Regions from separate parts of the Stenotrophomonas sp. GQ19 genome, predicted to be linked through region 2. Evidence: predicted binding sites of a transcription regulator. Region 2 holds the regulator's gene; each other region holds the start of a gene.
What was found. The regulator HrcA, encoded in region 2, represses chaperone genes, less so after heat shock. The targets are predictions, from matches to a motif close to TTNGCACTCNNNNNNNNNGAGTGCNAA.
Positions count from the first base shown of each region.

Region 1: AC6CHL_RS15090 (co-chaperone GroES) is a predicted target of HrcA. The motif match lies at 5,717-5,743, and genes of this name have one in related genera.
Region 3: rpoH (RNA polymerase sigma factor RpoH) is a predicted target of HrcA. The motif match lies at 8,071-8,097, and genes of this name have one in related genera.

Region 1 is NZ_JCAXES010000008.1:88,372-98,158, reverse strand. Features, by position in the region: gene AC6CHL_RS15120 (MarR family winged helix-turn-helix transcriptional regulator) at 1-233, opposite strand, end outside; gene AC6CHL_RS15115 (hypothetical protein) at 364-648, shown strand; gene AC6CHL_RS15110 (LLM class oxidoreductase) at 690-1,739, opposite strand; gene AC6CHL_RS15105 (glutathione S-transferase family protein) at 1,756-2,391, opposite strand; gene AC6CHL_RS15100 (LysR substrate-binding domain-containing protein) at 2,564-3,463, shown strand; gene groL (chaperonin GroEL) at 3,668-5,317, opposite strand; gene AC6CHL_RS15090 (co-chaperone GroES) at 5,385-5,669, opposite strand; gene AC6CHL_RS15085 (endonuclease) at 6,449-8,242, shown strand; gene cutA (divalent-cation tolerance protein CutA) at 8,313-8,651, shown strand; gene AC6CHL_RS15075 (protein-disulfide reductase DsbD family protein) at 8,651-9,787, shown strand, end outside.
Region 2 is NZ_JCAXES010000004.1:353,712-363,498, forward strand. Features, by position in the region: gene AC6CHL_RS10990 (CPCC family cysteine-rich protein) at 1-215, shown strand, start outside; gene AC6CHL_RS10995 (SGNH/GDSL hydrolase family protein) at 241-1,464, opposite strand; gene AC6CHL_RS11000 (LysR family transcriptional regulator) at 1,560-2,477, shown strand; gene recN (DNA repair protein RecN) at 2,746-4,407, opposite strand; gene hrcA (heat-inducible transcriptional repressor HrcA) at 4,519-5,586, shown strand; gene grpE (nucleotide exchange factor GrpE) at 5,671-6,186, shown strand; gene dnaK (molecular chaperone DnaK) at 6,373-8,301, shown strand; gene dnaJ (molecular chaperone DnaJ) at 8,463-9,596, shown strand.
Region 3 is NZ_JCAXES010000008.1:25,746-35,532, reverse strand. Features, by position in the region: gene AC6CHL_RS14805 (tetratricopeptide repeat protein) at 1-2,113, opposite strand, end outside; gene purH (bifunctional phosphoribosylaminoimidazolecarboxamide formyltransferase/IMP cyclohydrolase) at 2,292-3,875, shown strand; gene AC6CHL_RS14795 (hypothetical protein) at 3,893-4,750, shown strand; gene AC6CHL_RS14790 (hypothetical protein) at 4,750-5,652, shown strand; gene purD (phosphoribosylamine--glycine ligase) at 5,758-7,041, shown strand; gene rpoH (RNA polymerase sigma factor RpoH) at 7,185-8,060, opposite strand; gene AC6CHL_RS14775 (TonB-dependent receptor) at 8,489-9,787, opposite strand, start outside.

The DNA of each region.
Region 1 (9,787 bases), on a different contig from region 2:
CCGGCGCGCTCGGCCAACTGGTGCGGCGACAGCGCTGTATCCGCGCCGCGCAGCAGGAACAGCAGCACGAAACGCCCTTCGCTCAGGCCCAGCGGTGCCAGACGACTGGCGCAGTCCTGGTCGATCGCGCTGGCCAGCGACAGCACCTGGAAACACAGCGCCAATTCCCCCGCGTCCGGCTGGCCACGTCGCACCAGTTCGGTCAGGAAGGCCTGATGTTTGATTTCCAGCATGCAGGCGGATCCGGAATAGTACGGCGGCTAACTATATCGCTACTGCGACGCATCTGGAACCCCGCCGCACTTTACATACCCCAGGTGACAGGCAAAGATCCGGGACAGGATCACTCACAAGGAAGCGTAGATGACCCCTTCCCAAGCTGACGCGATTGCTCAGGCCATCCTGCAACCGGACAACAAGCGCGAGGCCATCCAGCAACGTCAGCGCGCGCAGGCGCAGTACCTGGCGCGGCAACGCGTTGCCGTCGCCGCCGGCCTGGCTGGCATGGCGCTGGGTGCGGCGGCAGCGATATGGCTGCCCATGGCGTACTCGCAGGGAATGATGGTGGGCGGCGCGCTGTGCTTTCTGCTTGCGCATCTGGGCCTGGCGTGGCGCGACCGTCGGCGGGCCGCGCGTTGTCGGGCCTGACAGGTGCCGCGCCGCCACTCATGACGGAGCGGTGGGCATGCCTACCAGCGCATCTCGGCCGGTAAAGGCCCCGCATGCGACGGAAACAACGGCAGCACATACTCGGCCAGTTCCTGCAGTACCTCGGCGGCCGGCCGTTGCGAGAACTGGATACCGAGCGCGGCGTGGTTGACTCCGGCCTGCTGCCACTGCCCAAGCAGATCGATCAGCCCATTGCGGCCGGTCCTCAACGTGTAACCGCCATTGAGCGGCGTGCGCGGATGGTTCGGATCGTCGACCAGATCCAGCCATTCGTTGGTGACGTGCGGACGGAAGCCACCGTCGGGAATCAAACGACGCCACGCCTGGATCTTGGCCGCCAGTCGCTTCGGCCCGGCCGCATCGTGGGTAGCCTCGGGATAGGTCAGCCAGCCATCGGCATGCTGCCCCACCCAGTCCAGCGTCTGCCGCGAGGTGCCGGTGACCAGCAGCGGGATCGCGCCGGCCACCGGCTTGGGCAGCAGCTCCACGCCCTGCAGTGCGCCCAGTGCCGAGTCGATCTGCAGGGGCCCGTGCTGCATCAGCTGGCGCACGTACGCCACCGATGCGGCGAAGCGCTCCCCGCGTTCTGCATGCTCCAAGCCATAGGCCGGGAACTCCACTGGGCGATCACCGGACGCGATGCCGAGCACCAGGCGTCCGCCGGACAGCTGGTCGATCGAGGCCGCCGACTTGGCCAGATCGATCGGGTGCCGCAGCGAGAAGATCGCACTGCCCGTGGCCAGCGCCAGCCGCTCGGTACGCGCGGCCAGGAAGGCCAGATACGTGAAGGGATCAAACAGCTGCCCTGCGTCGCCGAACAACGGGTCGAACAACGGCACATCGCGTACCGAGGTCGCGGCAAAGCCATCGCGGTCCAGCTGGCTCACCAGATCCGCCTGCCCGGCCAGCACCTGCATGTCGCCGTGATAGAAGCGCAGGGGCAGGAACACACCCAGCGTCAGCGCCCCCTCGCGGAACATGCGCTGGTAGCCGGCGTGGCGGGCGAACATCGGTGCGGATGCGCCCGTCAGCGGCGCCTGCATCGGGGTGATATCAGTCAACAGGGTCATCGTGGTCGTTCCTGGGTCAGGGGCCGGTGGCCGGTTCGGGGAGCAGCACCCCACGCTGTACGGCGGGCCGCTGCGACATGCGCGCGTGCCACGCACTCAAGTGCGGGTACGCGCTGAAATCGAAGCCGATGAGTCGTGCGATATGCATCCAGCCATAGCCGGCGATATCGGCGATGGAGTACTCCTCGCCGGCCAGCCACGGTCGGTCGGCCAGGCGCTGGTCGAGCGTGGCGAAGAACTCTGTGCTCAAGCGGCGGTAGCGTGCGATGGAAGGCGCATGCGGCGCGTCAGCGAACATCTCCGCATGAACGCGCTGGCCCAGGATCGGGCCGACACTGGCAGAGTGGAACATCAACCAGGTGATGGCGTCCCAGCGCGCGACGGCGGCGGTGGGCAGCAGCTTCCCGGTCCTGTCGGCGAGGTACAGCAGGATGGCGGCCGATTCGAACACCGTGATGCCACGTGGCGCATCCACCAGCACCGGAATGCGGCCATGGGGATGCAGCTTGAGAAAATCAGGGTGGCGATGCGCGCCATCGTCGATGCGGACGTGGTGCAGCACATAAGGAAGGCCCAGCTCTTCCAGCGCAATGGTGATCTTGAAGCCGTTGGGTGAGCTGTCGGTGTACAGGTGCAGCGAAGCTGGGGACACATCGGTCTCCTTGGCGGGCGATGGATAACGAGAGGAATGTGGTTGCGGTATCGGGGTCGGCCAATACAGCTGGACTAAACACACCCGACTCAACATGATCACGATGCTACGCAGCGCAGTACGCCGTGTAGAACGATTTTTCCTTCGCTACCAAGAGAGAAAAACTAAGGTCATGGGTGCTGTTCTTCCCCTGCTCGCCCTGCGCGCTTTCGTTGAAACCGGCCGCCATGGCAGCCTCAAGGCGGCCGCCGATGTCATGGGCGTCACCCCCGGCGCGATCAGCCAGCAACTGAAGCTGCTGCAGGCGCGTACCGGGGTCAGCCTGTTCACCCGCAGCCGCCACGGGGTGTCGCTCACACCGGCCGGTGCGCAGGTACACCCGGCGCTGGCGCGCGCCTTCGACCAGATCCAAGACAGCATGGCCGCGCTGGAGGCGATCCACGCGCGGCAGACGTTGACCATCAGCACCGTGCCCAGCTTTGCCGCGTCATGGCTGGTGCCGCGGCTGGGGCGGTTCAGCGAACGTCACCCGGCGATCGAAGTGCGTGTGGAGGCCTCATCGGCGCTGGCGGATCTGCGCCGTGATCGCATCGACATCGCCATCCGCCACGGTCTCGGTGAGTATCCCGGCCTGGTCTCACGCCCGCTGGCGGCGCCGGTACTGCTGCCGGTGGCCTGCCCGGCGCTGCTCGCCGAGGGCCCGCCGATCCACTCGGCCGTGGACTGCCTGCAGTACCCGCTGCTGCAGGATTCCGACCGCAGCGACTGGTCGCTGTGGTTCAGCGCGCTCGGTCTGCCACCCGATCCGCGCGTCGAACGTGGCCCGGCGTTCGATGATGACGTGTTGCTGATCCGCGCTGCAGAAGCCGGCCAGGGCATCGCGCTGGTGCGTGACCTGTATGTCGAAGCCGAAGTAGCCAGCGGGCGGCTGGCGGTGGTACTGGATCAGCCATGGCCGACGCGGTTTGCGTATTACGCCGTCACCCTGCCCGGCGCCGAAGAGAATCCGGCCATCGCGGCGTTCCTGCGCTGGCTGCAGGAAGAAGTCGAGGCGCCGACCAGCGCGCTGTGAGCTCGTAGTACGCGCACAAAAAAACCCCGCCTTCCGGCGGGGTTTTTTGTCGTACGTTGGCGGGTGGCGGGTACCGACCAACGGTATGCCCTCCCTTCGGGCGGGCACCCTCCGGGCCGTCGCAAGCGACGTTAGCAACGGCATTCGCCGTTACTTGCGGTACCTACCGGACCGATGCGGGCCAGCCGGGGGCTGGCCGTTGCATCAGAAGTCCATGCCGCCCATGCCGCCCATGCCACCCATGCCGCCGCCAGCTGCGCCAGCGCCGTCATCCTTCTTCGGGGCTTCGGCAACCATCGCTTCGGTGGTGATCATCAGGCCAGCGATCGAGGCAGCGTTCTGCAGCGCCGAACGGGTCACCTTGGTCGGGTCCAGGATGCCGAATTCCAGCATGTCGCCGAATTCGCCGGTGGCCGCATTGTAGCCGAAGCTGCCGGTGCCTTCCTTGACGCGGTTGACGATGACCGACGGCTCTTCGCCGGCGTTGGCCACGATTTCGCGCAGCGGGGCTTCCATGGCGCGCAGGGCGATCTGGATGCCGTGGTTCTGGTCTTCGTTGGCACCCTTCAGGCCGCTCAGCGCGGTGACTGCACGGACCAGCGCGACGCCGCCGCCCGGGACCACGCCTTCTTCAACGGCTGCACGGGTAGCGTGCAGGGCGTCGTCGACGCGATCCTTCTTTTCCTTCATTTCGATTTCGGTCGAAGCACCGACCTTGATCACGGCAACGCCGCCGGCCAGCTTGGCCACGCGTTCCTGCAGCTTTTCGCGGTCGTAATCGGACGAGGTGTCTTCGATCTGGGTCTTGATCTGGGTGACACGCGCTTCGATGTTGGCCTTCTCGCCGGCGCCATCGATGATGGTGGTGTTTTCCTTGGAGACCTGCACCTTCTTGGCGCGGCCCAGATCCTTGATCGTCGCTTTTTCCAGCGACAGACCAATTTCCTCGGAGATCACGGTGCCGCCGGTCAGCACGGCCATGTCTTCCAGCATCGCCTTGCGACGATCACCGAAGCCCGGTGCCTTGACGGCCACGACCTTGACGATGCCACGGATGGTGTTGACCACCAGGGTGGCCAGCGCTTCGCCTTCGATGTCTTCGGCGATGATCAGCAGCGGCTTGCCGGCCTTGGCGACGCCTTCCAGCACGGGCAGCAGGTCGCGCACGTTGGAGATCTTCTTGTCGTGCAGCAGCACGTACGGATCGTCCAGGTCAGCGGTCTGCGACTGCTGGTTGTTGATGAAGTACGGGGACAGGTAGCCACGGTCGAACTGCATGCCTTCGACGACGTCCAGCTCGTTGTCCAGGCCCGAGCCTTCTTCAACGGTGATGACGCCTTCCTTGGTCACGCGGCGCATGGCTTCGGCGATGATGTTGCCGATCGACTCGTCCGAGTTGGCCGAGATCGTGCCGACCTGGGCAATGGCCTTGTCGTCAGCGGTCGGCTTGGAGATGTTCTTCAGCTCGGCGACGGCGGCGATGACGGCCTTGTCGATACCGCGCTTGAGGTCCATCGGGTTCATGCCGGCAGCAACGGCCTTGGCGCCTTCGCGGATCAGGGCCTGGGCCAGCACGGTGGCAGTGGTGGTGCCGTCGCCGGCGTCGTCGTTGGTGCGGGAAGCAACTTCCTTCACCATCTGCGCGCCCATGTTCTCGAACTTGTCAGCCAGTTCGATTTCCTTGGCAACGGACACGCCATCCTTGGTGATGGTCGGGGCGCCGAAGCTCTTTTCGAGCACGACGTTGCGGCCCTTCGGGCCCAGGGTTGCCTTGACGGCATTGGCGAGAATGTTGACGCCGCGCACCATGCGCGAACGAGCGTCTTCACCGAAACGAATATCTTTGGCAGCCATTGCGATTACCTTTTATGTAGAGCCGGGCGATGCCCGGCTGCTTGAATGGGGGATACGGTCGACCGGATCAGATGATGGCGAGGATGTCGTCTTCGCGCAGGACCTTGTACTCGACGCCTTCGGACTTGTAGCTGCTGCCGGCGTACTGGCCGTAGATGACCTTGTCACCGACCTTCAGCGACGGCGCGCGCACGCTGCCGTTGTCCAGGGGCTTGCCCGGGCCGACGGCCACGACTTCACCCTTGGTGGACTTTTCCTTGGCGGAATCCGGAATCACGATGCCGCCGGACGAGATTTCGTCGGCTTCGATCGGCTTGACTACGACGCGGTCATGAAGCGGCTTGATGCTCATGTGAGACCCTTTTAAGTTGTTGATTGGTCTGGAAAAGTCTGGCGATGTTAGCACTCGCACAGGGCGACTGCCAGCCACGCTCACGAAAAAACCCGACGGTGCGGGTACAGAGCAGAGATGGTGCTGGGCACTTCCCTTTCAAGGGGCGAAGACGAAATTTTTCCGGCCGGCGGCCGGTGGGGCCCGAGGCAAGATCAAGGGCAACTGCGAAGCGAAGCCTGCGGGCGTGGCGCGCTGGGCTGGTGGCGGCGGGGGTGCGGGACACGCCGTAAACCCATCCCTGGGGCTCCGCGGCGCCATCCATGGCGCCGAGGGTCCCGCACCCCCACCCCCACCACCCCTAAGACACTCTGCCGTTGCTCACGGAATAGCAGAAACAGAGCACCTCCCCGCCCAGCAGGAAAAGGCATTGCACCCGCTCTCCCCGGGCCGCCAGCCAACTGTCTGGGGTGGGGGTGTGAGGGTTCACGGGACCCTCCACCGCATGGATGCGGTGGCGGAGCTTACAGGGACGTACTTGCAGCGTGTCCCGTGAACCCTCACACCCCCGCCCAGCCTGGAGGACCGGCCAACCGAGGCTCTGGCTTCACGGCTCCAGCTCTGGCTCCAGCTCTGGCTCCTGCTTTTGCCCGGCTTTTCAGCTTCGAAAAAAAAGAACCCTCCCCCGCCAATTCCTTGACGCACGTCCCACTGCGGAACCTAAGTCCCGCCATATCGATAGATGTGTCATCTGGATTGATTAGATTCGGCCAGCAATAACCAATCACAAGGAGACGTAGATGAGGTTGCTCACACCGCTGTCCCTGGCGTGCCTGCTGGCATTGGCCGGCACCGCCCAGGCGGATGTATTCATCAATGAACTGCACTACGACGACAGCACGCCCGCCGGCGACGTCGGCGAAGCCATCGAAGTCGTCGCCACCGGCGGTGAAGACCTCAGCACCTACCGCCTCTACCTGTACAACGGCAGCAGCCCCTCGGCCGCCACCGTGTATGCCAACAACCCCGTCCCCGCCGGCACCGCCGCCGCGTGCGGCAAGGCCACCCTCGCCACCGTCACCTACCCCACCAACGGCCTCCAGAACGGCGCCAACGACGGCATCGCCCTCGTCGACGCCAGCGGCAAAGTCGTCCAGTTCATCAGCTACGAAGGCACCATCACCGCCAGCGGCGGCCCGGCCGCCGGCTTGACCAGCCAGAACATCCCCGTCAGCGAAAGCAACAGCACCGCCCCCGGCACCTCCCTCCAGCTCACCGGCAGCGGCAGCCAGTACGCCCACTTCACCTGGGCCGAATCGGCCAAACAGACCTTCGGCGCCTGCAACAACGGCCAGACCTTCAGCGGCACCGGCGGCACCGGCCCCAACACCCCGCCGTCGGTACGCACCACCACCCCCGAACAAGGCGCCAGCACCTTCCCGGCCGCCGCCGACCTCACCGTCACCTTCAGCGAAACCGTCACCCTGGCCACCGGCGCATTCGTGCTGAGCTGCGGCCAGTCCGGCACCGTGCCGCTCAGCCACGCCAGCAGCGGCAGCACCTTCACCGTCTCCACCAACACCGCCCTGGTGGCGGGCGAAGCCTGCCGGTTCGACATCCGCGCCACCAAGGTCAGCGATGCCCAGGGCGCCCGCCCCGCCGCCGACACCCGCATCGCCTTCACCGTGGCCAGCAGCACCGGCAACCCGGACCCGGGCAATCCCGATCCCGGCACCCCCGGCGAGTACTACTCGCGCGTCAACACCGCCAACCCCAGCCAGCTGCGCTGCTCGCTGCATGAAACCATCAAGGGCCACACCGCCTACCCGTACAGCGGCTCGGGCACCAGCACCTGGACCATCCTGGAAATCGCCGACGAAGATCCCAACAACAGCGGCAAGATCCTGGACGCCTACCGCAACCGCAGCTACACCAAGGTCAGCGGCCGCGCGGGCACCGGTAGCGGCTTGACCTACAACCGCGAACACACCTGGCCCAACTCGCTGGGCTTTGCCAACACCACCGGCGACAAGGGCCTGCCGTATGCGCCCTACACCGACACCCACATGCTGTACCTGACCGACGCACAGTGGAACGCCGACCGCGGCAACAAGCCGTTCGGCAAGTGCGACAGCAACTGCGGCGAACGCGCCACCGAGTCCAACAACGGCTTCGGCGGCGGCAGCGGCGGCTATCCCGGCAACTCCAACTGGGTGCGCACGCCGGACGGCAATACCGGCACCTTTGAAGTGTGGGGCCACCGCAAGGGCGACATGGCGCGGGCCGTGATGTACATGGCCATCCGCTATGAAGGGGGCAAAGACGCCAAGACCGGCCAGTCCGAACCCGACCTGGAGCTGACCGACGACCGGGCCAAAATCGTCAAGACCTCGGCCTCGCCGGCGTACATGGGCCTGCTCTCGACCCTGATCGAATGGCACCTGTCCGACCCGCCGGATGCGGCCGAACGCGCCCGCAATGAAGTGATCTACAGCTTCCAGGGCAACCGCAACCCGTTCATCGACCACCCCGAATGGGCCACCCCGGCCCTGTTCACCTCGGCCAAGCCGACGAGCTGCCAGCTGCTCAACTGAGCCCCGCCGGCCGGCGCCGCAACGGCGCCGGCCGGACCATTCGGGTCTGGCAGTCCTATACTCGGCGGTCATGTCGACCGTCGATCCCGTATTCATGCTGTTCACCACCTGCCCCGACGCGGCCTGCGCCACGCGGCTGGCACGTGCGTTGGTGGAAGAACGCCTGGCCGCGTGTGTTACCCGCCTGGACGGGGCGCACTCCACCTACCGCTGGCACGGGGAGATCAGCGAGGACCACGAGGTCCAGCTGCTGATCAAGACCACCGGCAGCCGCCTGGACGCGGCCATCGCACGGGTGCATGCGCTGCATCCGTATGAACTCCCGGAGTGCATCGCGGTCGAAACCCGCGCCGGCCTGCCGGCGTACCTGGACTGGATTCGGGCGCAGACCCGTGAGGAAAGTGATTGATGACGCTGTTTCGTCGTGTTGCCGCGCTGTGCGCGTTGTTCGTGGTGTCCCTGCCGGCGTGGGCCGTCAGCGAGAAAGATCTGCTGCCGGTGGACGAGGCGTTCGGGCTGACCGCCCAGGCGCGTGATCGCGACCGCGTCGAGATCAGCTGGAAGATCGCGCCGGGCTATTACCTGTACCGCCACCGCACCACGGTCAAGGCCGATGCCGGCTTTGCCGCCGAGGCATTGCAGATGCCGGCCGGCAAGAAGCACCACGACGACTTCTTCGGCGAGGTGGAAACCTACCGCGAGCGGCTCACCGCCGTGCTGCCGGGCAAGGCCGACGACGGCACCGACACGGTGACCCTGGAAGTGCGTTACCAGGGCTGTGCCGATGCCGGGGTGTGCTACCCGCCACAGAAGCGCAGCATCAAAGTGAAGCTGCCCGCCGGCAGCGGCGCCGCTGCGGGCGTGGCCCCGGCCACCGCCGCGCCTGCGGCCCTCGGCGCCTCGCCGTTCAACAATCCGCTGGCCGGCAACGGCGGCGGCCTGCGCCTGCCGGGCGCCGCCAACACCCAGGCCCTGCCGCTGCCGTCCGAGCGCGCGTTCGGCTTCGACGCCATTGTCGATGACGGCAATACCGTGCTGCTGCGTTTCAGCCCGGCACCGGGCTACTACCTCTACCGCGACCGCACCTCGCTGAAGCTGGAAGGTGCCGCCGGAATCCGCGCCGACAAGCCGGCATGGCCGGCGGCCAAGTCGCACCGCGATGAACATTTCGGCGATGTGGCCGTGTATTTCGACCAGGTCGACGTCAAGCTGCCGCTGCGCCGCAGCCGTGCCGACGCCGACGAAGCCACCCTGGTGATCACCTTCCAGGGCTGCCAGACCGATGGCATCTGCTACCCGCCGATGACGCGCCGGGTGAAGCTGGCGCTGCCGGCCGGCAAGGTCAACGCACGCGCTGACGAAGCCGCGCACCAGAACGAAGTGATTGCCCCGCTGCCCGGCAAGGACAAGCGCGCGCCGGCGCGTGAGCGCGACGCCGCCGGCATCGCCACCCAGCCGATGCTGATCCGCCCCAACGACACGGCCGCCGCCGCGACCGACGCGTCGAGCGTGCCCGATGCCAGCGCCGACAACGCGCAGCGCACC
Region 2 (9,787 bases):
GCTGCGGGTTCCTGACCCTCTCCCAGCGGGGTGAATATGACATCTGCCCTGTCTGCACCTGGGAGGACGATGGCAAAGGCGCGCACGACCCATCTCTGTACAGCGCGCCCAACCGCGCCTCGCTGCAGGACGTTCGGGTACGCGTCAGCGAGCGGATCGACAGTCGAGGCCGTTGGTACAGGCGGGCACGAATGCCAGATGGACGACCGGATTGAGACGCCCTGCGGCGCTCGCTGGATATCACGGGCGCATCAGAATCGGTTCCAGATCCACCGCCTCGGCCATCGCCCGGTTGCCCGCATCGCCCGGATGCAGGTGGTCGCCGGAGTCGTAAGCAGCCGCCATCCGTGAGGGATCGGCCGGATCACGCAGCGCCGCGTCGAGGTCGATCACCGCGTCGAACGGGCTGTCGGTGCGCAGCCACGCGTTGAGCTGGCGGCGCAGCGCGTCCTTGTCCGCGGCGTAGTAGTCGTCCAGCGGCGTGCCGGGCAGGGCGCCGGCGAACGGGGGCAGGGTGGCACCGAGGACGCGCAGGCCCCGTGCGTGGGCGCGCGTGGCCAACGCGCGATAGCCTGCCTGCAGTTCGCCCAGCGTGGGCCGGGCCTGGTTCCGGGCGAACGCGGTGCCGGGCCAGCTGATGTCGTTGATGCCGATCAGCACGATCACGCTGGCGACGCCGGGCTGGTCGAGCACGTCGCGCTGGAAGCGCTCGAGGGCCGATTCCCCCATGCCATCGCGCAGCAGGCGTCCGCCGGAAATGCCGGCGTTGACCACCGCCACGCCGCGCGGGGCCAGCCGTTCGGCCAGGTGGTCGGTCCAGCGCTGGTCGCGGTCCAGGCTGGCGGTGGCGCCATCGGTGATGGAGTCGCCGATCACCACCACGCTGCGGGCGCCGGCGGCGGCCTGCACCTCGATACCGGTCACGAACAGGCGCGCGGTGGTGGTGGATGCCGGATCCATTTGCGGCGCCAGAGTCTGATCGCCGGCCCCGATCGATGCGGTTTGCCGGCCGTCCCAATGGAACGTGTGCAGCGGGGTATTCGCGGGAACGTAGACGCTGACCTGCACGGCCTGCCGGTCGCGGGTGGGTAGCGCCACGGGGTCGCTCAGGCGCGCCTTGCCGGGTGCGATCTGCGTGCCGGCCCGCCCGTCGAAGGTCAGCGGAAGCGGTGCCTGGCCGTCAGCGCCGGCCACGCTGGCCGCGCCGATCTGCAGTGGCGCGGTGCCATACGCGTTGCTCAGGCGTACCCGCAGCTGGTCCCCGCCCAGGCTGAGGCGGGCGGTCTGGCGGAAGGTCTGCCCTTCCAGGGCGGCTGGGACCAAGGTGGGAAACAGGAACGACGCGTCCCATACCGGTTGTGGGCTGGCCTGCCAGCTGGCTACCCAGGTGGCAGGCGGCTGGGCCGACGCCGAGGTCGATGCGGCGAGCAGGGCCATGGCGGTGAAGCGGGTGAGGGCGTTCATCGGGCGATCCGTTGGAGGGGACGGCCATCGTGATCTTCGCTGCATCTGTGAACTAGACTGCGCACGGACAATCATCTGTGAACTGGATTCATCACATGGCAGGCACCGACATCAACCGTTCCGGCGAACTGGAAGTGTTCGTCCGGGTCATCGAAACCGGCGGCTTTTCGGCCGCCGCGCGCTCGCTGGAGCTGAGTCCCTCGGCGGTCAGCAAGCTGGTGTCCCGGCTGGAACAGCGGTTGGGCACGCGGTTGCTGCAGCGCTCCACCCGGCAGCTGCAGTTGACCCCCGAGGGCTGTGCGTTTTACGAGCGCGGGCTGCGCGTGCTGGCCGACCTGGACGAGGCCGAGCGCTGCGCCAGTGCCCATGCCGAGCCGCGCGGGCGCCTGCGGGTCAATGCCAACGTGCCATTCGGGCACCACTTTCTGTTGCCGCTGTTACCCGGCTTCCTGGTCGCGCATCCGCAGGTGGGCGTGGACGTGGTGCTGACCGACGAGGTCATCGACCTGCTCGAGCAGCGCACCGACGTGGCGGTGCGGGCCGGGCCATTGAAGAGCTCCAGCCTGGTGGCGCGGCGGCTGGGCGCGACGCGGATGATGATCGTGGCGGCGCCCGCCTACCTGGCGCGGCATGGGATGCCGCAGAGCGCCGACGCCCTGCAGGCGCACAACCGGCTGGATATCGCCCACCCGCGTGCGCAGTCCGGCTGGCCGCTGGTGGTCGATGGCGAGCGGCAGGTGGTGCAGACCGGCGGCAGTGCGCGTGCCAGCGATGGCGAGGCGTTGCGCCGGCTGGTGCTGGGGGGCGTGGGACTGGCGCGGCTGGCGGCGTTCCAGGTGCAGGCTGATGTCGCGGCCGGGCGCCTGCTGCCGGTGCTGGAGATGGCCAATCCGGGCGATCTGGAAGAGGTGCACGCGGTGTTTCAGGGGCAGGGCGGGTATTTGCCGCTGCGGGTGCGTGCGCTGCTGGATTACCTGATGGGCCACGTGGATCTGGCCAAGCCGTTGGGGTGAACGGCGTGCGGGTGGATGCATCGCGCGGGGCCGGCATCGCGGGGAGCCGGCCAGCGGCCGGGATTGCCGGGCGAGGTGCAGTGGGTCCGCGAGGAGCCGGCCAGCGGCCGGGGTTGCCGGGCGAGGTGCAGTGGGTCCGCGAGGAGCCGGCCAGCGGCCGGGATTGCCGGGCGAGGTGCAGTGGGTCCGCGAGGAGCCGGCCAGCGGCCGGCACTACCGGGCGAGGTGCCGCCACGGGTAGGTACCGACCGTTGGTCGGTACCCGGCCTCACACCTGCAGCAGCTTGCGCGCGGCCGCGCGGGCTTCCTTGCTGACTTCGACCCCGCCCAGCATCCGCGCCAGTTCTTCCTCGCGGGCCTTGGGGTCCAGCTTTTCCACCGCGCTCTGGGTCATGCCGTCCACCGGTGCCTTGCTGACCCGGTAATGGGCGTGGCCCTTGGAGGCCACCTGCGGCAGATGGGTGACGCACAGCACCTGGCGCTTCTCGCCCAGGGCGCGCAGCTTGTGCCCGACGATGTCGGCCACGGCGCCGCCGATGCCCGAATCCACTTCGTCGAAGACCATGGTCGGCACCGCGTCCAGGCCCAGCGCCGCCACCTCGATGGCCAGCGAAATACGCGACAGTTCACCGCCCGAGGCGACCTTGCGCAGCGCACGCGGCGGTTGCCCGGCGTTGGCCGCCACCAGGAACTCCACGCGCTCGGCGCCGTTCGGGTCGGGCTTGGCCACGGGCTGCGGTTCGATTTCGATCAGGAACTGGCCGCCGCCCATCCCGAGCTCGCCGATCAGGGTGGTGGTGGTCTCCGACAGCGCCGTGGCGGCCTTGCGCCGGCTGGCGGTGAGCGTGTCGGCCACGGTCTGCCACTGGCCGGCGGCGCGCTCGATCTGGCCGGCCAGCGCCTGCAGACGGGTGTCGGCGCCGCGCAGCTGCTCCACTTCGGCTTCCATCGCGTCGCGGTGCTCGCCCAGCGTCTCCATCGGCACCCGGTGCTTGCGCGCCAGGTCGTGCAGGCGGCCGAGCCGGCGTTCGATGTCCTCGAACTGCTCGGGGTCGGCATCCAGGTCGTCATGCACCCGGTCCAGCAGCGCCAGTGCCTCGTCCAGTTGGATGGCGGCGCTGTCGAGCAGGGCGTCCACCTCGCCCAGGCGCGGGTCGTGTTCGGCCACGCGGGCCAGTTCGTGGCGGGTCTGCTGCAGCAGTTGCAGCGCCGAGGTGTCCTCGTCGCCATTGAGGCGGGCCACGGCGACATCGCAGGCGGCGATCAGGGCGCTGGCATGGGCCTGGCGGCGATGGCTGCTGCCCAGCTGGGCAATCGAGGCCGGCTCCAGGTCTTCGCGCTGCAGTTCGCCCAGCTGGTGTTCCAGATAGCCGATGCGGTCGCTGACATCGCCCTGGCGCGACAAGGCTTCGGCCTCGTCCACCAGCGCCTGCCAGCGTGCGGCGGCCTGGCGGACCTGGCTGCGCTCGGCGTCGTTGCGCGCGAACGCGTCCAGCAGCGCCAGCTGCGAGGGCCGCGCCAGCAGGGCCTGTTGTTCGTGCTGGCCGTGGATTTCGACCAGGGTCGAGGCCAGTTCGGTCAGCTGGGTGAGGGTGACCGGGCGCCCGTTGATCCAGGCGCGGGAGCCGCCATCGGCGCGGATGATCCGGCGCAGCTGGCACTGGTCCTCGTCGTCCAGTTCGTTCTCGCGCAGCCAGCGCCGCGCCGGGGCGTCCTCGCCGGGGGCGAATTCGGCCGACAGTTCGGCGCGGGCGGCGCCGTGGCGGACCACGCCGCTGTCGGCGCGCAGCCCGGACAGGAAGCCGAGGGCGTCGACCATCAGCGACTTGCCGGCGCCGGTTTCGCCGGACACCACGGTCATGCCCGGCCCGAATTCGAGTTCGGTAGCACGGACGACGGCAAAATCCTTGATCGATAGATGTTTGAGCATGGTTGTCTGTTCTTGAGCCGCGCAACGCTAGCATGGGGCGGGGACAGCTCCAATAACTTGCCTTCGGTCCCCGGAGCCATTATCTAGGATGGCGTCTCACAGGCTGATTCCATGCACCCCACTGCGTCACATCTTGCGCCCCGCGCCCGCCACCTGCTGCGGACGCTGATCGCCCGCCACATCCAGGACGGCGAGCCGGTCGGCTCGCAGACACTGGCGCGGCTGGCCGGGCTGGATGTCAGCCCGGCCACCATCCGCAACATCCTGGGCGATCTGGAAGACCTGGGCCTGCTCAGTTCGCCGCATACCTCGGCCGGGCGGGTGCCCACCGCGCACGGCTACCGGGTGTTCGTGGACAGCCTGGTCAAGATGCAGCCGCCCGGCGAGGGCGAGCTGAGCCGGCTGCGCACCGAACTGGCCAGCGGCAGTGGCACCCAAGCCCTGCTGGGCAGTGCCTCGGAGCTGCTGTCGGCAATGAGCCACTTCGTTGGCGTGGTCAGCGCGCCGCGGCGTGAACAGTTCGCCTTCCGGCATATCGATTTCGTGGCGCTGGACGCGCGCCGGGTGCTGGCCATCCTGGTGTTTGCCGACAACGAAGTGCAGAACCGGGTGATCGAGCCCCGCCGCAGCTTCGGCCCCGGCGAGCTGGAGCAGGTGGCCAACTATCTCAATGCCAACTGCGCCGGGCGGCCCTTGTCGGAGATCCGCCAGCGGCTGCTGCTGGAGCTGCGCGACGCGCAGTCGGAAATGGAGCAGCTGCTGGCCCACGGCATCGAGCTGGCCGAACAGGCGCTGGTGCCGCCGGCCGACGACATGGTGCTGGCCGGCGCGACCCGGCTGATGGGCGTGCAGGACCTGTCCGACCTGGAGCGGCTGCGCGAGCTGTTCGAGGTGTTCGCCAGCAAGCGCGAGATCCTGCAGCTGCTCGAGCGCACCATCCAGGCCCCGGGGGTACGCATCTTCATTGGCGAAGAGACCGGGGTGATGCCGCTGGAAGGGGTGTCGCTGGTGACCGCGCCGTATTCGGCCGGCGGCCAGGTGCTGGGCGTGCTGGGGGTGATCGGGCCCAAGCGCATGGCCTACGACCGCATGATTCCGCTGGTGGAGGCCACCGCCCAGGTGCTGGGCGCGGCGTTGGCCGACCCGGCCGGCGGCGGATTGTCCCGCGATCGCACATAAAACCCACCGCTGGACTCTTGAAACGGGACCCCGCGCCCACATAGGGGTGGGTGGAGGCGGAGAGTCACCGCCAAGGATCCGGAAATGAACCAAGATCAGCCTGATATCGCATCCCAGAATCCCGCCGGTGAACCGGCTGCCGAGCCGTCCCTGCAGCAGCAGCTGGACAGCCTGCACAATGAAGTGGCCCTGCTGCGCGCCGAGTCGCTGCGCGAGCGCGCCGACCTGGACAACCAGCGCAAGCGCGTGGCCCGCGACGTCGAACAGGCGCGCCGCTTCGCCAATGAAAAGCTGCTGGGCGAACTGCTGCCGGTGTTCGACAGCCTGGACGCCGGCCTCAACAGCGCCGGTGCCGAGCCCAGCCCGCTGCGCGAAGGCCTGGAGCTGACCTACAAGCAACTGCTCAAGGTCGCCGCCGACAATGGCCTGACCCTGCTCGACCCAACCGGCCAGGCCTTCAACCCGGACCACCACCAAGCCATCAGCCAGGTCGACGCGCCCGGCGCGGCACCCGGCAGCGTGGTCCAGGTGTTCCAGAAGGGCTACCTGCTCAACGATCGCCTGCTACGCCCGGCCCTGGTGGTCGTGGCCCGCGACTGATCCGGGCGTCGGCCAGCCGGGCATCAGCCAGCCGGGCAGAGCCCGGCTCTACGGACGCTGAACACGTTGGGCCGCCATCGGACACTGTGTTTGGTGGGTGGCTTGAAAGTCCTCCCGGCGTCCCACACATCCCATTCATAACCCGGCAACTGCCGGATGTTCCCCGACATTTCAGGAGTCTCCCTCATGGGCAAGATCATTGGTATCGACCTCGGCACCACCAACTCGTGTGTGGCGATCATGGACGGCGGCAAGGCCCGCGTCATCGAGAATTCGGAAGGCGACCGCACCACGCCTTCGATCGTCGCCTACACCAAGGACGGCGAAGTGCTGGTGGGCGCCTCGGCCAAGCGCCAGGCTGTCACCAACCCGAAGAACACCTTCTACGCCGTCAAGCGCCTGATCGGCCGCAAGTTCACCGACGCTGAAGTCCAGAAGGACATCGCGCACGTGCCCTACGGCATCCTGGCCCACGACAACGGCGACGCCTGGGTCCAGACCAGCGACGCCAAGAAGATGGCCCCGCAGGAAATCTCCGCCCGCGTGCTGGAGAAGATGAAGAAGACCGCCGAAGCGTACCTGGGTGAAACCGTCACCGAGGCCGTGATCACCGTGCCGGCCTACTTCAACGACAGCCAGCGCCAGGCCACCAAGGACGCCGGCCGCATCGCGGGCCTGGAAGTCAAGCGCATCATCAACGAGCCGACCGCCGCGGCGCTGGCCTATGGCCTGGACAAGGGCGACAACAAGGATCGCAAGATCGTGGTGTACGACCTGGGCGGCGGCACCTTCGACGTCTCGGTGATCGAGATCGCCAACGTCGACGGTGAGAAGCAGTTCGAAGTGCTGGCCACCAACGGTGACACCTTCCTGGGCGGCGAAGACTTCGACAACCGCGTCATCGAGTACCTGGTCGACGAGTTCAACAAGGACCAGGGCATCGACCTGCGCAAGGATCCGTTGGCCCTGCAGCGCCTGAAGGACGCCGCCGAGCGCGCCAAGATCGAGCTGTCCAGCGCCCAGCAGACCGAAGTGAACCTGCCGTACGTCACCGCGGACGCGTCGGGCCCGAAGCACCTGAACATCAAGCTGACCCGCGCCAAGCTGGAAGCGCTGGTGGAAGAGCTGATCAAGAAGTCGATCGAGCCGTGCCGCGTGGCGCTGAACGACGCCGGCCTGCGCTCGAGCGACATCAGCGAAGTGATCCTGGTCGGCGGCCAGACCCGTATGCCGAAGGTGCAGCAGGCGGTCACCGAGTTCTTCGGCAAGGAACCGCGCAAGGACGTCAACCCGGACGAAGCCGTGGCATTGGGTGCGGCGATCCAGGGCGGCGTGCTGGGCGGCGACGTCAAGGACGTGCTGCTGCTGGACGTGACCCCGCTGTCGCTGGGCATCGAAACCATGGGCGGTGTGTTCACCAAGATCATCGAAAAGAACACCACCATCCCGACCAAGGCCTCGCAGGTGTTCTCCACCGCCGAGGACAACCAGTCGGCCGTGACCGTGCACGTGCTGCAGGGTGAGCGCGAGCAGGCCCGCTTCAACAAGTCGCTGGCCAAGTTCGACCTGTCCGGCATCGAGCCGTCGCCGCGCGGCATGCCGCAGGTGGAAGTGTCCTTCGACATCGACGCCAACGGCATCCTGCACGTGTCGGCCAAGGACAAGAAGACCAACAAGGAACAGAAGGTCGAGATCAAGGCCGGTTCGGGTCTGTCCGAGGACGAGATCGCGCGCATGGTCGCCGATGCCGAAGCCAACCGCGAAGAAGACAAGAAGTTCCATGAGCTGGTCCAGGCCCGCAACCAGGCCGACGCGCTGATCCACGGTACCCGTACCGCGATCACCGAGCACGGCAGCAAGGTCGGTGGCGATGTGATCGGCAAGGTCGAGTCGGCCCTGGCCGACCTGGAAACCGCCATGAAGGGCGACGACAAGGCGCAGATCGAAGCCAAGTCGAAGGTGCTGGAAGAAGCCGGCCAGGCGCTGTTCGCTGCATCGGCCGCGGCCGATCAGGGCGGTGCTGCCCCGGGCCCGGACGCCGGTGCCAACAACGGCGCGCACGACGATGTGGTCGACGCCGAGTTCACCGAAGTCAAGGACGACAAGAAGTCCTGATCCGGCCCAGACACGGGGCGTTGCGCAGGCAACGTCCCGTTGTCGTTTTCCCTGGGTCCTGGCAGCCGTAACACGGTTTGTCGGGGCGCCCGACGAAAGAGCGGACGTGGTTCCGCTCTTCCGCTTTGACGAATCCCGACCTCCGGATACCGATTCAAGTTATGAGCAAGCGCGACTATTACGAAGTGCTGGGCGTGTCCCGCACCGCCAGCGAAGAAGAGCTGAAGAAGTCCTATCGCCGCTGTGCGATGAAGTTCCACCCGGATCGCAATCCGGGCGATGCGGCGGCCGAAGCCTCCTTCAAGGAGTGCAAGGAAGCCTACGAAACCCTGTCTGACACCAACAAGCGCCGCATGTACGACGCCCACGGCCACGCTGCGTTCGAGCATGGGATGGGGGGCGGCGGTGGTGGCCCGGGTGGTCCGGACATGGGCGACATCTTCGGTGACATCTTCGGCAACATCTTCGGCGGTGCTGCCGGCGGTGGTCAGCGCCAGGCCCGTCGCGGTGCCGATGTCGGCTACGTGATGGAGCTGGACCTGGAAGAAGCGGTGATGGGCGTGGAGCGCCGCATCGAGATTCCGACCCTGGCCGAGTGCGACGACTGCGATGGCAGTGGGTCCGAAGACGGCAAGGTGGACACCTGCAGCGTGTGCCATGGCCACGGCCAGGTGCGCATCCAGCGCGGCATCTTCGCCATGCAGCAGGCGTGCCACAACTGCAACGGGCGCGGCAAGATCATCCAGACCCCGTGCAAGACCTGCCACGGCAACGGCCGTGTGGAGGAAGACAAGGTGTTGTCGGTGAAGGTGCCTGCGGGCGTCGATACCGGCGACCGCATCCGCCTGTCGGGCGAAGGCGAGGCCGGTCCGGCCGGCACGCCGCCGGGCGACCTGTACGTGGAAGTGCGGGTGCGCGAGCACGCGATCTTCCAGCGCGACGGCGACGACCTGCACTGCGAAGTGCCGATCCGGATTTCGCAGGCGGCCCTGGGCGATACCGTCCGCGTGGCGACCCTGGGCGGTTATGCGGAAATCCGCATTCCGGCTGAAACCCAGACCGGCAAGCTGTTCCGCCTGCGCGGCAAGGGCGTGCGGTCGGTGCGCAGCCGCAGCGAAGGCGACCTCTACTGCCGCGTGGTGGTGGAAACGCCGGTCAACCTGACCACCGAGCAGCGCAAGCTGCTGGAACAGTTTGAAACCACCTTCACCGGCGAAGAAGCGCGCAAGCACTCGCCCAAATCGGCGACGTTCATCGACGGCGTGAAGGGCTTCTGGGACCGGATGACCTCGTAAGCGGGGCCGGTTCCTGTGATGCACCTCAAGGCCCGCTGGCAACAGCGGGCCTTTTCTGTGCGCCGACGACGGGGGGGTAGAGCCACCCCATGGGTGGCTGCACCGCCCGGCCCAAGGTAGAGCCACCCCATGGGTGGCTGCACGCGGTATCAGGTGGGTCGACAGCCACCCATGGGGTGGCTCTACCGGTG
Region 3 (9,787 bases), on a different contig from region 2:
GCGCCGGCTGCGCGCGTTGCAGTGCGTCCAGGCGCACCCACGCCGCCTCGAAGTCCGGCGCGGCCGCTGCCGGGTTGCCGGCCGACAATGCCATCGCGGCGCGGTTGAACCATGGCCGGTAATCGTCCGGCGCGTCATCGATGGCGGCCTGCAGCGCGCGGCGCGCGGCGTCCGCATCACCGGTGTCGGCCAGCGCGCTGGCCAGGTTGAGGTGGATGTCCATGCGCTGTCCGCGCTGGCCGGACGCGTCCAACTCCGGATCGCCCTGCAGCTTCAACGCGGTGCGGTATTCCTGCACGGCCTTGCGCGGCTGCTTGAGCTGCTGCAGGTACAGGTTGCCCAGGTTGTAGTGCGCGTCCAGGCGCGCGGGCTGCAGCCGCATCGCCGCGCGGTAGGCGTCCACCGCCTGCGGGTGCTGGCCGCTGTCGCCCAACGCATTGCCCAGGTTCACGCGCAGGCCGTAGTCGTCCGGAAAGCGTGCCACGCCGTTGGCCGCCACCACCGCCGCCTCGCGGGTATCGCCCAGCTGCAGCAGCATCGCCGCGTAGTTGATGAAGGCATCGGGCGACAGGTTGCCCGGCAGCTTCACCAGCTGGGCGTAGTAGCGCCGCGCCTTGTCGGTCTGGCCGGTACGGCTGTAATGGGTGGCCAGCCGCTGTTGGATGTCGAGGTTGCCCGGTTCCAGCTGGGCGGCGCGCAGCAGGTCCTTCTCGGCCGCGCCGTCATCGCCCAGCTCGTGCAGCACGTTGGCGCGGTTGAGCAGGCCAAGGGTCTTGAGCGGAGCGCGCTGGAGGTAGTCATTGAACGTGTCCAGCGCACGCTGGTGCTGCCCCAGCCGGGCCTGCGCCACCCCCAGGTTGAGCCAGCCGGTGTCCAGGCCGGGATCCAGCCGCACCGCCTGCGCGAACAGATCCGCAGCGGCCTGCCACTCCCCTGCCCGCGTCTGCGCCTGGCCCTGGTTGAACAGCAGCTGCGCCTGGTTTTCGGTGGGCAGGCGGGCGGCCTGTGCGGCTACCGCCGCGGCATCGCTCTTGCCGGCCTTGCCCAGCAGCGACAGACGGTTGGTCAGCGCCTTCGCATTGCCCGGCGCCTTCGCCAACGCACGGTCGTAGGCGGCCAGCGCCTCACGCGTGTGGCCCAGCCGCTCCTCGACCACGCCGATGTTGAGCCAGGTATCGGCGTCGTCCTTGCCCAGCGCCAGGGCGGCCTTGAAGTCCTGCAGCGCCCCGGTCGGGTCGCCCATGTCCAGCCGGGTCACGCCGCGGTTGTACGGATACAGCGGCTCGGTGGGGTCCAGCTGCATCGCCCGGGCATCGTCGGCCAGCGACTGGCTGGAGCGGCCCAGCGCGTGCTGGGCCAACGCGCGGTTGCCGTAGTAGCCAGCCACCTGGGGCGACTGCGCGATGGCCTGGTCCAGCAGGTCCAGCGCGCGGCGCGGCTGGCCCAGGTGCTGGTAGGCCTGGGCGGCATGGAAGGGGATGTCCGGGTGCAGCCCGGTGCCTTCAGGGTCGCGGCGGTAGGCGTCTTCGTAGGCGGCGTGCACCTCCAGCATCCGCGCGTTGGCATGCTGCTGGTTGAGCACGTACAGGTAATTGCGGAAGAAGCCGCTGGTATGCCAGCCCGCCTGCAAGGCCGCAGCGTAGTCGGCCAACGCGCCCTGCGCATCGCCCGCCTTGGCCCGCGCACTGCCGCGCAGCTGCAGGCTTTCGGCATCGCCCGGATCACGCTGCAGCGCCTGCTCAGCTGCCGCCAGCACCCCGGCGTCGTCGGCGGTCGCGGCGGCGATGTAGGCCTTCAGGCGGTACAGGCCGGCCTGGTCCGGCGCCAACGCGATGGCCTGCGCGATCAGCCGGCTGGCCTGGGGCCAGTCCTGGTCTTCGTAGGCCCGGTAGGCACGCTGCTCAAGGTCGTCACTGCTGGACCCGTCGGCATCGGCCGGCGCGCCGGCCCCGTGGGCGGCATCCACCGCCACCGGCAGCGCCGCAATCTCCACAACCTGCACCGGTGCGTCGGCCGCCCCGCGCGCGGTGTCCTGCGCCTGCACGGCGGTGCCGGTCCCGGCGAATACCACCAGGCTGGCCAGCAGCGGCCCCTTCCATGTTGCTGTCGACACGTTCTGGACCTGCAAATCCCTGGCAGAGCGCGCAGCCTACCCCAGCGCCGCCGGCCTGCGGGGGCCGGGCGGTGTGCCGGATGCGGCTGCCGGGGGCAATATCGGCCGGGCGGCGCCCGCCACCGGCCCCCACCGCCTACAATATTGGCCCCGCTCCGCTGCCGATTGCCCTGTCCCCATGACTGCTGATCTGTTGCCCGTTCGTCGGGCCCTCCTGTCCGTCTCCGACAAAACCGGTCTGATCGACCTGGCCCGCGCCCTGGCGGCGCGCAACGTGGAGCTGCTGTCCACCGGCGGCACCGCCAAGGCGATCCGCGAGGCGGGCCTGGCCGTCAAGGACGTAGCCGACGTCACCGGCTTCCCGGAAATGATGGACGGCCGGGTCAAAACCCTGCATCCGATGGTGCACGGCGGCCTGCTCGGCCGTGCCGGGCTGGATGACGCGGTGATGGCCGAACACGGCATCGGCGCGATCGACCTGCTGGTGCTGAATCTGTACCCGTTCGAGTCGGTCACCGCCAAGGCCGACTGCACGCTGGACGATGCAGTGGAGAACATCGACATCGGCGGCCCGGCGATGCTGCGCTCGGCCGCGAAGAACTTCGCGCGCGTGGCCGTGGCCACCGACCCGTCGCAGTACGCCGAGCTGCTGGCCGAACTGGACGCCAACGACGGCAAGCTGTCGGCCGCCAAGCGCTTTGCCTTCTCGGTGGCCGCGTTCAACCGCGTGGCCCAGTACGACGCGGCGATCAGCAACTACCTGTCGGCCGTTGCCGCCAGCGATGCGGCGGTACCGGTGCGCAGCGAATTCCCGGCGCAGATGAATTCCAGCTTCGTGAAGGTGATGGACCTTCGCTACGGCGAGAACCCGCACCAGAGCGGCGCGTTCTACCGCGACCTGTACCCGGTGCCGGGCACGCTGGCCACCTTCCAGCAGCTGCAGGGCAAGGAACTGAGCTACAACAACCTGGCCGATGCCGATGCGGCGTGGGAATGCGTGCGTCAGTTCGACGTGCCGGCCTGCGTGATCGTCAAGCATGCCAACCCGTGCGGCGTGGCCGTGGGTGCCGGCAACGGCGATGCCTACGAGTTGGCCTACGCGACCGACCCGACCAGCGCCTTCGGCGGCATCATCGCCTTCAACCAGCCGCTGGATGCCGCCACCGCCAAGGTGATCCTGGACCGCCAGTTCGTTGAAGTGCTGATCGCCCCGGACTACGAACCGGCCGCGCTGGAATACGCGCAGAAGAAGGCCAACGTGCGTGTGCTGCGCATTCCGCACGGGCAGGGCCGCAACAACTACGACACCAAGCGCGTGGGCTCGGGCCTGCTGATCCAGAGCGCGGACAACCGTGGCATGGCGCGCGACGAACTGACCGTGGTGAGCACGCTGGCCCCCACCGACAAGCAGTTTGCCGACCTGCTGTTCGCCTGGAAGGTAGCCAAGTTCGTGAAGTCCAACGCCATCGTGTATGCCAAGGACAACCGCACCATCGGCGTGGGCGCCGGGCAGATGAGCCGGGTGTACTCGGCGCGTATCGCCGGCATCAAGGCGGCCGACGCGAACCTGGTGGTGGAAGGCTCGGTGATGGCCTCCGATGCGTTCTTCCCGTTCCGCGATGGCATCGATGCCGCCGCTGCGGCCGGCATCAAGGCGGTGATCCAGCCGGGCGGCTCGATGCGCGACAACGAAGTGATCGCCGCCGCCAACGAACACGGCCTGGCCATGGTGTTCACCGGCGTCCGTCACTTCCGCCACTGACCCCTGGAGCGACACGGATGTCCCCGCAGCCCATGAAGACCCTCGCCGCCCTGGCCATTGCCAGTGCGGCCGCGCTGGCCGGTTGCACCCCGGCCGGTGAACCGGCGGCCCCGGCCGCCCCCGTTGCGGCGCAGACGCCCGCCGCACCGGTGGCCCACGTCAGCCGCACCGCGCGGCTGCAGGCCTTTCTGACCGAACGCTACGGCAAGACCGCGAAACTGGGCGGCACCTGGCGTGGCAGCTGGAGCCAGGATGGCGACACCCGCCCCACCGACTGGCGCGTCTGCGCCGAACAACCGGTAGTGACCGGCGACAGCTGGCAGCAGCTGCTGGCTGTATGCGGCTGGCCGCTGGACGGCGCGCACCCGGACCCGGGCGCGATCGACTTCTTCGTACTGCGCCCCGAGGCCGACCGTTTCGCCGTGGCCGCCGAATTGACCGGCCAGAACTTCGGCAGCCAGGGCCAGCCCGGTACGGTGCAGATCATCCGCGCCGGCAGCGACTTCTACGGGTTCCGCATCGAGCACGGCTGGTTTGGCCAGGGCTATTCGCTGATCACCCAGACGCTGGTGCTGCCCGGCCCGAACGGGCTGGTGGAGGCCGGTGGCGTGCGCAGCCACATCGACAACAGCAGTGCCTACGACTGCGACGATGCCGACGCCGAGCCGGACTGCCAGGCCCGTCTGTTCAACCTCGATTTCGCCCTGACCTTCGACACCCGCGACCCGGCCGCGCGGCAGTGGCCGCTGGTGATCGAGGAAACCGGGATGAGCTGTGGCCGCACCCCGGTGCGCCGCGAGCATCGCTTCACCCTGGACGCGAAGACCTGGACCTACGCTTTCCCCGATGTATTGAACCGCGAAGGGTGCGAGTGATGGTGCGCGCGGGCCGTGCAGTGCACCGCCTGCGCCCGTTCGCGCTGGCCGCCGCACTGCTCGTCCTGCTCGCCGGGTGCGGCGATGCCACGCCCGCTTCCGAGCCAGGCAAACCGCGCCGTGTGCTCGATAGCACCGCGCAGGTGGAAGACACCCTGCAGGTGAGTGGCACCGCCGATCAGCGCCTGCTGGGCTTCCTGCATGCGCGCTATGGCGACAACGCCCGGCTGGACGCGCCGTGGCAGGACCAGTGGGACGACACCGAGGTGGAGGCGCAGCGCCCGGTCACGCGCAGCGTGTGTGCCCGTGACACGCGCGATACTGATGGGCATGTGCAGACGCTGCTGGCGGTCTGCCAGACGCTGGACGACGCCGCCAGCGTGGAACCGGGCCGGCTGGATCTGTACGTGCTGCGCGATGGTCCAGCCGTTGGCACCAGCGAAGCGCCGCTGCTGGTCATCGCCCAGCGCCTGCAGGGCCAGTACGGTCGCAGGGGCGCGCCGGGCACGGTCCAGGTGGAGCCGCTTGGTCCGCAGCGCCATGCGTTCCGGATCACCCATGGCGAGATCCAGCGGGGCGTCACCCTCGCCTCGCGCACCTATGTGGCCGTGCACGCCAACCGCCTGCGCGAGGTAGCGGTGCTGCGCGAACACATCGACAACAGCGCCGCCCGGCCCTGCGGCGACGCGGGCAAGGGCTGCGATGACACCCCGTTCAATGTGGACTTCAGCATTGCCGTGGGCACCGCCGACGCGGTGGACGGGTACTGGCCGCTGACCGTCCGCAGCCGTGGGCAGGACTGCACCGGGCCGGCGCACAGCTACGACCTGGTGGCGTTCGATCCGGTCGCGCGCCGCTACGCGGTGCCGCCGGAACTGCAGCGCGCGGACTGCGCCGAGTAACCTGGCGCCGCTGCACCAGGTGGCCCCGTCGGGCGGCCACGCCCATGCAGGGCAGGCCGACACCGCGTAAAATCGCGGGTCTGCCCCCCACACGCGAGAACTGCATTGAAGATCCTGGTCATCGGCGCCGGCGGCCGTGAACACGCCCTGGCCTGGAAGCTGGCCCAGTCCGCGACGGTGGAGGAAGTGATCGTGGCCCCCGGCAACGCCGGTACCGCGACCGAGGCCAAGTGCCGCAACGTGCCGGTCAAGGTCACCGACCTGGACGGGCTGCTGGCCCTGGTGGCTGCCGAAGGCATCGGCCTGACCGTGGTCGGCCCGGAAGTGCCGCTGGTGGCCGGCGTGGTGGACCGTTTCCGCGCCGCCGGGCACCGCATCTTCGGGCCGACCGCCGCCGCCGCGCAGCTGGAAGGCAGCAAGGCGTACGCCAAGGACTTCCTGGCCCGCCACAACATCCCGACCGCGTTCTATGCCGTGCACACCGAGATCGAGCCGGCGCTGGCCTACATCCGTGAGAAGGGCGCACCGATCGTGGTCAAGGCCGACGGCCTGGCCGCGGGCAAGGGCGTGATCGTGGCGATGACCCTGGCCGAGGCCGAAGACGCGGTGCGCGACATGCTGTCGGGCAATGCGTTCGGCGACGCCGGCGCGCGCGTGGTGATCGAGGAGTTCCTCGACGGCGAAGAAGCCAGTTTCATTTCCATGGTGGACGGCACCACCGCGCTGCCGATGGCGACCTCGCAGGACCACAAGCGCGTGGGCGACGGCGACACCGGCCCGAACACCGGCGGCATGGGCGCGTACTCGCCGGCCCCGGTGGTCACCGACGCGGTGCATGCCCGGGTGATGCGCGAGGTGGTCAACCCGACCGTGCAGGGCATGATCGCCGACGGCATTCCGTTCACCGGTTTCCTCTATGCCGGGCTGATGATCGATGCCAACGGCGCGCCGAAGGTGATCGAGTTCAACGTGCGCTTCGGCGACCCGGAAACGCAGCCGGTGATGCTGCGCCTGCAGTCGGACCTGGTGGAGTTGGTACAGGCGGCCATCGACGCACGCCTCCACGAGGTAGAGGCGCAGTGGGATCCGCGCCCGTCGCTGGGCGTGGTGATGGCGGCGGCGCCCTACCCGGAAACGCCGATCAGCGGCGATGTGATCCACGGCCTGGACACGGTGCCGGCCACGGCCAAGGTGTTCCATGCAGGCACGGCGCTGGACGCGCAGGGCCAGGTGGTAAGCGCGGGCGGCCGGGTGCTGTGCGTGGCGGCGCTGGGCGACAGCGTGGGCGAGGCGCAGGCCAACGCGTATGCCGGCGTGGCGAAGGTGACCTGGGACAACGAGTTCCACCGCACCGACATCGGCTGGCGGGCAATCGCGCGGGAGAAGTGAGGCCGCACGGATCCGCGCATGGCGTGGAGCGTATGACGTCAGCGGCCCGGCATTGCCGGGCCGTTGCGTTACAGGACCGACGCTTCCGGAAAAGAAAAGGCCCGGCAGTGCCGGGCCTTTTATCACCTCAACGCCGCCCCGCATTACGCGGTAAACAGCGCCTTCATCTTCTTCAGCGCGTTCGCTTCGACCTGGCGGATGCGCTCGGCCGACACGCCGTACTCGTCGGCCAGCTCCTGCAGGGTGACCTTGCTGTCCGCGTCCAACCAGCGACGGCGGATGATGTCGCGCGAACGCGCATCCAGTTCGGCCATGCCTTCGCGCAGCAGCTGCAGCTTGTTGTCTTCGCTGTCGGCACGCTCGTAGGCCATCGACGGATCTTCCGCGTCGGCCACCAGGTACGCAGCCGGCGACGGCGGGGCGTTTTCGTTGTCTTCGTCGCTGGGCGCATCGAAACCGATATCGCGGCCGGACAGGCGCGATTCCATTTCAAGCACTTCGCGCTCGGAAACGTTCAGGTCCTTGGCCACGGCGCGCACTTCGGCCGCGTTCATCCAGCCCAGGCGGGTCTTGGACTTGCGCAGGTTGAAGAACAGCTTGCGCTGCGCCTTGGTGGTGGCGACCTTCACGATGCGCCAGTTCTTCAGGATGAACTCGTGCATTTCCGCACGGATCCAATGCACCGCGAACGACACCAGGCGTACGCCCATGTCCGGGTCGAAGCGCTTCACCGCCTTCATCAGGCCGATGTTGCCTTCCTGGATCAGATCGCCCAGGGCGAGGCCGTAGCCGTTGTAGCCACGGGCCACGTGCACCACGAAGCGCAGGTGGGAGTGGACCAGCTCGCGCGCGGCGTCCAGGTCCAGCTCGTCGCGGAAGCGGCGGGCCAAATCCTGCTCGTCATCGACCGACAGCACCGGGATCTGGTGCACGGCACCGATGTAGGCGTCCAGCGAACCGAGCGCACTGGGAATCGGGAGATTGTTTGCCACAAGGGCAGTAGACGTGTTCTGGCTCATAGGGCTCATCTTAGCAGTCTGAAACTTGGACTGCTAAAGGGGAAAGAAGTTCCAGCGTTCTGTTCATGCAACGATGGCACTGATTACCCGGATAACGTACCGCGAAATGATGACAGTGGCGAGAGGGTCAGAAAATAGGTCAAACATCATTAAAATCAATAGCTTGTTTAGATAAATGCGCCCACGGAGCGTCGATTTGCGCTGAACGACCGGGTTCCCCCACCCCATTCAGCCGAAAAGTGTTGGCAGGCATTCAGCCCGGCGAGCCGGGCGGTGCGGAACCGGCCAGCGGCATGGCATGGGATCGGGTTGGTCGGTGGCCCAGCCGGGCAGAGCCCGGCTCTACGAGCGACGGCCGGAGCCGACCGCCGAAGCCGCCATCTCCGGTAGTGCCACGCCATGCGTGGCAGGCCAGACAATGACGAAGCCTAGTAATACCCCGCCATATTCAAGAAGAACCCCTTCTGGTCATACTTCAGCTCGGTCATGTCGTCGCTGAACTCGGTGAAGTTGTAGCCCACCCCGACCTTGAAGTTCTCGCCCACCCGGCGGTCCACGCCCAGCAGCCAGCCCTTGCGGACGCCGCCGTCGCGTACCTTCAGCCAGCGGTGCTCGGCCAGCCCTTCCCACTTCTCGAACAGGCGGTAGCGCAGCTGCAGCGCGGCGAAGTCGGCGCGGCTGTCCAGCCAGGCGCCTTCGCCGCGACCGGTGCGGTAGTCGCCCCACCGTGAGGCGAGTTTGGCCGCCACTTCCCAGCGCGCGCCCAACTGGCGGATGCCCTCCACCGACAGCACCTGCGAGCGCTGGTCGTAGAGGTTGCCGCCTTCCTGGCCCAGCGAAGCCACGTCGTAGAGATAGGTGAACTTGCCGAAGCCGGCCCACCCGGTAGCGTCGTGCGGGCGCCAGGCAAAGCCCATGTTGGTTTCCACCAACTTGGCATCGGCCACCGGGTTGATCCGGTCGTCGGTGTCGGCGTAGTTGGCGCGCAACGCAAAGCGCCAGTCTTCGTTGAGCTTGTACAGCAGGCGGTTGGTGGTCACCCATTGCTCGCGCTGCTCGGCACCGCTGTCGCGGCGGTACTCCAGCTTGCTGTTCCACTGCGCCACTGCGTCGGTGCGGCCGCCGCTGACGCTGTACGCGCGGCGGTCGATGCGGCCCACGGTGGAATCCAGTTCGCCATCCATCACGGTGAAGCCCAGGTTCCAGCCCTGCGCGGGATAGAAGTCCATGCCGAAGGTGTGCACCAGCCCGGCGCTGTCCTGGCGACGGTCCTTGAGGTACTGGCTTTCGTTGTACACGTTCACCTGGTTGCTCAGGCGCCAGCGCTGGCCCAGCGTCCAGCCGCTCTGCAGGCCGGTGTCGAACAGCGGGTCGGTGCCGGTGCGGTCGGTGCTGTAGCTGTAACTGCCGTACAGGCTGTGGTCCGGCGCCATGCGGTACTCGGCATCCACCTTGGCCCCGTTGCCGCGGCTGCCGCCGCTGACTTCGGCGCCCACGCTGCTGCGGTCGCCGAACAGGTAGCGCGCGCCCAGGGTGAGCAGGTCGTTCTTCTCGTAGGCGCCGCCGTCATCGTCCAGGGTCACCTGGCCGGTGCCGTACAGCTCCCACGACGACCCGAAGCGCTGCCGGTAACCGATTGCCGCCAGCATCGCCGACACGTCCTGCAGTGCCTGTTCCTCGCGTACGCGGCGCAGTTCGCCGGTGAGCTGGCCGTCGTTGCCCAGCCG